Linked DNA regions of Chitinophaga caseinilytica. The protein of the gene in region 1 binds, or shares a complex with, the protein of each later gene. Links are inferred from orthologs where the notes say so. Each region holds a gene or a part of one and is shown in the gene's direction. Other genes may lie near its edges. The genes, in order: prfA and prmC.

Region 1 (3,289 bases):
TTCGATATAGAGATTGGCGTTGGGACAGAGGCACCAGTAGGTTTCGCCCTCCCGCGCCAGCGCGGCTTCCACGTCTTGCCGGTTGGTGAAGGTATTATGGACGAGGAGCATCGTTTGCCCCTGGTCGAAATACGGGATAAAGGCGGGCAGGCTGTTGGACGCGGTTCCCCCGATAGAAGAAGCGTCCATATTGAAATGACGGTAAAATTGAAGGAATGGGCCGGTTTTGTGACGGAATAATTCGTTTTCGGCGGCGGATTCCTGGTTGTGGATGCTGATGGTGCCGTTGCTTTTGAGGCCGTTGATGAGGCGGAACAGGGTGGGCGACACGGAATAGGGCGCATGGGGGACGAGGGCCGCCGGCAGTTGTGCCTGGCGGAACTGGGCCAGTACGGCCATGGAGTGTTCCAGGCGCTGTGGGGCGAATGCGTCGGCGACGCCCATGCATTCCACGAAGGTGTGCCACTCGGTCTGGTGGGCCGTTCGCCGTTTGACGGACACGGTGGCGGCGGTGTTGGCGATGTCTCCCACGGCTACGGTCCCTTCCTGGCGCATGGCCTCGGCGGCGGCGTCTATGGCGGAATGGAGGACGTCGGCGGCGGGAGGGGTGCGGTTTTCCATGACGGCCGTCAGGAAAGCGGGGAGGCCGGTGCCCTCGGGCACGGAACCTTTCATGTGCGACAGTTCAAGATGACAGTGGGTGTTGATGAACCCCGGGCAAAGTATCCCATCCACTTTCACGAAATCTTCCCCCACCCACGAGCGCGGAACGAGCGCCGAAACGGTGGCGTGCTCGTCCAGCACCAACGCCCGGTCGGGGCCATGAAACTTTCTCCCGTCGAATATATCATCTGCTGTAATCTTGATCATAAGGGTGAATTTAGGGAATGTTGGCCGGAAGCATCGCCTTCGGGCGCTTAAAATAACCGGCAAAAACGTAATTTTGCAACCCGAACCGGCAAGGCAGGCGGCGTAATAACGCAGGATCAAGCCCTAAATTGCTGAATTTTAATCCGGATAACCGATTTATGATAGATAAACTGGAAGCCATCAAAGGCCGATACGAACAAGTTTCCATGGCGCTTACCAACCCCGAGGTAGTGAGCGATAACAAACAATTCAGCAAGCTGAGCAAGGAATACCGCCAGCTGGAAAAGATCGTAAAGGCCTACGAAGCTTATCGCAAGCTCCTCGAAGCCATCGCCTTCAACCGCGAAGTGCTCGAAAGCGGCGACGAGGAAATGCGCGAGCTGGCCAAGGAAGAAACCGAAGGCCTGGCGGAACAGAAAGACCAGATGGAGGCCGATATCCGGAACCTCCTCATCCCGAAAGACCCGCAAGACGAGAAAAACGCCATCCTCGAGATCCGCGGCGGCACGGGGGGCGACGAAGCCGCCCTTTTCGCCGGCGATCTCCTCCGCATGTACCTCCGTTACTGCGAGAACAAAGGCTGGAAAACGTCTATCATGAACGAAAACACCGGCGGCGCAGGCGGCTACAAGGAAGTAGTGGTCGAAGTTTCCGGTGATGATGTATACGGGACCCTCAAGTTCGAATCCGGCGTTCACCGCGTACAGCGCGTGCCCGCCACCGAGGCCTCCGGCCGTGTGCACACCTCCGCCGCTACCGTAGCAGTGCTGCCCGAAGCGGAAGAAGTGGACGTAGACGTTCGGGAAGCCGATATCAAGATGGACACCTTCCGGTCTTCCGGCGCGGGTGGCCAGCACGTAAACAAAACCGAATCGGCCGTTCGCCTCACCCACATCCCCACCGGCGTGGTGGTGGAATGCCAGGAAGGCCGCAGCCAGCACTCCAACCGCGACATCGCCATGCGCATGCTCCGGACCCGCATTTACGAAGCGGCCGTCCGCAAGCATGAAGACGCCATCGCTTCGCAACGTAAATCACTGGTTTCCACGGGCGACCGCTCCGCGAAAATCCGTACGTACAACTATCCCCAGGGCCGCGTGACCGATCACCGTATCGGTATGACCGTCTATAACCTCGACGCTTTCATGAACGGCGAGGTCGATGAAATGATCCAGGCCCTCCAGTTCGCTGAAAACGCAGAGAAAATGAAGACCGGCGACCAGATGGGCGTATAGTCCCGTCGCGTCCCGCTTCGCCCGTATAGACAATTCCCTTTCGCAACAATTTGCGGAAGGGAAATGTTATTAATCCTGCGCGTATGCAGAAATTGTCGAGCTTCATAATTTATCCACCCTAAACTTTCACAAATGTTAGATCAATTAGTGCAACTGGTCCGCGAAAATGCGCAGGAAACAGTGGTAGCCAACCCTGCCGTCCCCAACGAACAAAACGATGCCGTGATCGGCGAAGCGTCTCACTCCATCGCAGAAGGCCTGCAGTCTGCCCTTGCCAACGGCAATGTGAACGAAGTGATGGGCCTTTTCAACGGAAGCAGCGCGCCCGATAGCGCAAACCCTTTGGTAAACGGCATTCAGGGGAATTTCGTAAAGAACCTCATGGAGAAATTCGGTCTCAACAACGGTGCCGCAGCCTCCCTCGCAGGGTCGCTCATCCCTTCCGTTCTGGGCAGCCTCGTGAAGAAAACCAATGATCCCGGAGACAGCTCTTTTTCGCTGGACAGCATCATCGGTTCCCTCACCGGCGGTTCTACCGGCGGCTTCAACCTCGGCGGCCTGCTGGGCAAATTCGGCCTGGATAAAGACGGCGATGGCGACGTAGATATGCAAGACCTTACCGCCATGATCACGAAAGGCGCCAAACAGCAGCAAAGCAGCGGCGGCCTGGGCGGGCTTCTTGGTGGCCTTTTCGGGAAATGACGCATCGGGGAATAACTCCATATCTTTTTAAACCGTTATCCCTTACACATTGATAAACATAAATTTATCTGCCGTCAAAAATTGTTGGCAAAGAATTTGTTTAGGCTAGCGTACTCAAACCAATAAAATATTTTAAGATGAAAAGATTGAATGCATTTGTGGCGATGGCGATGGCAGGTATCCTTGTTTTCAGCTCCTGCAGCACGTGGCAGAGCATGGACAATACGAAAAAAGGCGCCGTAATCGGCACCGGCGGCGGCGCTGCTGCCGGCGCGGTGATCGGCAAGGCCGCTGGTAACACCGCCCTGGGCGCCATCATCGGTGCCGCAGTAGGTGGCACTGCCGGTGTGCTCATCGGTAAGAAGATGGACAAACAGGCCGAAGAAATCAAGAACGAAGTACCCAACGCCACCGTAGAACGCGTAGGCGAAGGTATCAACGTTACCTTCAACTCCGGCGTACTGTTCGGCTTCGACAAATCC
Region 2 (3,294 bases), 5.2 Mb from region 1 along the record:
AGCTGTTTGCTGTCGATCTGCCCGAGAATGGGTTTCCCGGCCGATCCTGCCGGCTCGCCGTCGTCTACCGCGCGGAACTGGAGGCCGTCGGTCCCCAACCTGTATGCGTAGCAGTGATGCGTGGCTTTGGGGTGTTCCTTCTTCACTTCCTGCAGGCATTCTTTGACCTGTTCGGCATTTTTTACCGGGAAGGCGTATGCGAGGAATTTGCTTCCGCGGTCTTTGAATTCTGCTGTTGACTTCTTCTCAATCGTATAGTAAACGTTCATTTCCTGGGTTTAATGCTCGGCGGGAACGAAGATGTCGATCCGGTCGCCGGCGATGTGGTTGCTTTCGAGCATGCGGGCATTTTTGAGCACGGGCGCGGAAAGGCCGCCGCCCAATGCCGTTTGCCCGGTGATGATGCGGGCCTCGTCCCAATGCCCGCCGCTGATGAATTGCTGCAAGAGTACGGCGCCGCCTTCCACGATCACGCTCAGCACGGATTCTCTGTGCAATTGCGCGAGCACCTGCGGCACGAGGGGTTGGGCGGTGTCGATCTCGGTGGATGTGAGGATGAGGGTGCGCACGGAACCGTCTTTCACATAATGGCTTCCCGGCACTTTATCCTGCAGGTCGAGCACGATGCGGACGGGCGATTTGCCCGGCCAGAGCCTGGCGGTGAGCCGCGGGTTATCCAGCAAAGCAGTTTGTGTTCCGACCATGATCCCCGCTTCCTCTGTTCTCCAGCGATGCACCAGCCGATCCGCAAACGGGTTTGAGATGCGAACGGGCTCGCGGTTGGCGGGGGCGATGTATCCGTCGGCCGATTGCGCCCATTTGAGGATCACGTAGGGCCGTTGTTGTTCGTGGAAGGTGAAAAAGCGCCGGTTGAGGTGGCGGCATTCCGATTCCAGTACGCCCAGGGTAACGTTGATGCCTGCGTTGCGGAGTTTTTCGATGCCTTTGCCGGCCACTTTCGAGAAGGCGTCGATACAGCCTATCACGACTTCCGGGATGTTCTGCGAAACCACGAGATCGGCGCAGGGCGGCGTTTTGCCGTGATGGGCGCAGGGCTCGAGGGAAACGTAGAGGGTAGACCGGGGGATCAGTTCCTGCAGTTCCGGCGGTACGGAGTTGACGCAGTTGACCTCGGCGTGGGGGCCTCCCCAATGGTGGTGATACCCTTCGCCGATGATGATGCCTTCATGCACGAGCACGGCACCCACCATGGGGTTGGGCGCGGCATGACCTGAGCCCTTGAGCGCCAGGTCGATGCAACGTCGCATAAAAAATTCGTGCGGGTGATGGTCTATCATTGCGTCGTAAATGAGATATTTGCAAAAATATCGTTTCAGCGGCGATTTTCCGCTGATTTGCCGTATAACATGACCATCCAATCCGCATTCGCAGACCTGACCAATGCCATCCGCCCCCTGTACGACGCCCGCGAAGCCGCCAACATCGCGCATTTGCTCATGGAGCACATCACGGGGCTTGGCAAGCTGGACCGCATCGTGCATAAGGATATGGACCTCCCGCCCCGGTGGGAATCGCAGTACCAGGAAGGCCTGGCGCAACTGCTTTCCGGCAGGCCCATCCAGCACATCACCGGCAAAAGCTGGTTTTACGGCATGGAGCTCATCGTGTCTGACCAGGTGCTCATCCCCCGGCCGGAAACGGAAGAACTGGTGGAATGGGTGCTGCTCGACCATCCCTCCCACCCCGCCCTCCGCCTGCTCGATATAGGCACCGGCAGCGGATGTATCCCCATCGCCCTGAAAAAACACTGGCCATCTGCCGATATCTGGGCCATGGACGTGAGCCCCGGCGCCCTGGAAATTGCGGCCCGCAACGCGCAAATGCAACACGCGCCCGTTAATTTCATCCGGCAGGATGTGCTCGACCCGCAGGCCGCCGCTCCCCTTCCCGCCCTCAACGTCATCGTCAGCAACCCGCCTTACATCCCCCAAAAGGAAAAAGCCGGCATGGACACCAACGTGCAGCAGTTCGAGCCGGCTACGGCGCTGTTCGTCCCCGACAACGATCCCCTGCTTTTCTACCGCCGCATCGGCCAACTGGCCCAGGAGCGCCTGGAACCCGGAGGCAGACTGTATTTCGAGATACATGAAGATTACGGGGAAGCGGTGAAGGCGGAGCTCCTCCATCAAAAGTTCACAGACGTCATCCTTAAAAAAGACATGTTCGGGAAAGACCGGATGGTGCGGGCCACGAAGGCATAAAAAAACTGCACCCGTTACGGATGCAGTTTATCATGGTTTGTAAGTTTCCTTTTCGTTTACCGCTTTGGCGCGTTTTGCGGCTTGGCGGTGCCCAGTACCGTTTTGGCACCCAGCTCCCGTGCGATCTGCATCACAGAAACCACGGCACTGATGGGCACGGATTCTTCCGCGTTGATGACGATGGTGGGGTCCACTTCGCCGGCGGGAATTTTAGAAGCGAGTGCGGCCTGCAGCTCGCTGAAGTTAACGGGGTTGGTGCCCACGAAATACTTCTGCCCCGCGTCTATGCTCACCACCACCGTTTGCTTGGCTTTGGTGTTGGAAGCGGCCTTCGGCAACGCCAGTTTGATGACGTTGGGATTGGCCAGGGTGGAGACGATGAGGAAGAACAGCAGCAGGATGAACAGGATATCGTTCAAAGCGCCGCTGTGCAATTCCGCATGTCTTTTATTTCGGCTCCGCAGGTTCATGATGCTTCAGTTTCAATTGAAAAATTAACGTTTAACCGGCTCCATCAGCACGTCGATGAACTCGGAGGAAGCGGCTTCCATCTTGTTCACCACTTTGTCTATCTGCGCCTGCAGGTAGCTGTAACCTACATACGCCACGAGGCCGATGATGAGCCCTGCTGCGGAGGTCACCATTTTCACGTAGATACCGCCGGCGATGGTGCTCAGCGTAATATCCGACGTCTGGGAGATGTTGAAAAACGTCTGGATCATCCCGGCGATGGTGCCCAAAAACCCGAACATCGGGGCGATGCCGGCGATGATGGACAGGATCACGAGGTTCTTTTCCATTTTATATACTTCCAGCTTGCCGACGTTCTCCATCGATTTCTCGATGCTGTCTACCGGTTTGCCGATCCGCTGGATGCCTTTATCGATCATCCGCGCGATGGGGCCCTGTGTGTTCTTGGAAAGCGAACGGGCGGCGGAAATGTTGTCGGAAGTGATGTGATCGCGGATCATCGGCATGAAATTGCTTTCGAGCTTGCCGGCGCGGGCGATGGTGAGATATCTTTCCACGAACACATAAATAGCGATCACGGAAAGCACCCCGAGCGGGATCA

Evidence for each region.
Region 2: the proteins of prfA (region 1) and prmC are in contact, whole or in part, in a crystal structure (PDB 2B3T), measured with the Escherichia coli proteins. The link is inferred for Chitinophaga caseinilytica from one-to-one orthologs.

Annotation. Positions count from the first base shown.
Region 1 is NZ_CP150096.1:761,300-764,588, reverse strand. Bases 100-3,066 are described here. They hold prfA (peptide chain release factor 1), read left to right. Parts: upstream 100-1,028; coding sequence 1,029-2,105; downstream 2,106-3,066. Other genes in these bases: WJU22_RS03260 (OmpA family protein), read left to right, coding at 2,945-3,066; WJU22_RS03265 (hypothetical protein), read left to right, coding at 2,238-2,807; WJU22_RS03275 (amidohydrolase family protein), read right to left, coding at 100-870. In the rest of the region: more of WJU22_RS03275, read right to left, coding at 1-99; more of WJU22_RS03260, read left to right, coding at 3,067-3,289. UniProt on the Escherichia coli protein: Peptide chain release factor 1 directs the termination of translation in response to the peptide chain termination codons UAG and UAA.
Region 2 is NZ_CP150096.1:5,956,602-5,959,895, forward strand. Bases 323-3,294 are described here. They hold prmC (peptide chain release factor N(5)-glutamine methyltransferase), read left to right. Parts: upstream 323-1,367; coding sequence 1,368-2,222; downstream 2,223-3,294. Other genes in these bases: ribD (bifunctional diaminohydroxyphosphoribosylaminopyrimidine deaminase/5-amino-6-(5-phosphoribosylamino)uracil reductase RibD), read right to left, coding at 323-1,268; WJU22_RS24690 (biopolymer transporter ExbD), read right to left, coding at 2,279-2,692; WJU22_RS24695 (MotA/TolQ/ExbB proton channel family protein), read right to left, coding at 2,717-3,294. Outside these bases: WJU22_RS24675 (YigZ family protein), read right to left, coding at 1-269; more of ribD, read right to left, coding at 279-322. UniProt on the Escherichia coli protein: Methylates the class 1 translation termination release factors RF1/PrfA and RF2/PrfB on the glutamine residue of the universally conserved GGQ motif, i.e. on 'Gln-235' in RF1 and on 'Gln-252' in RF2.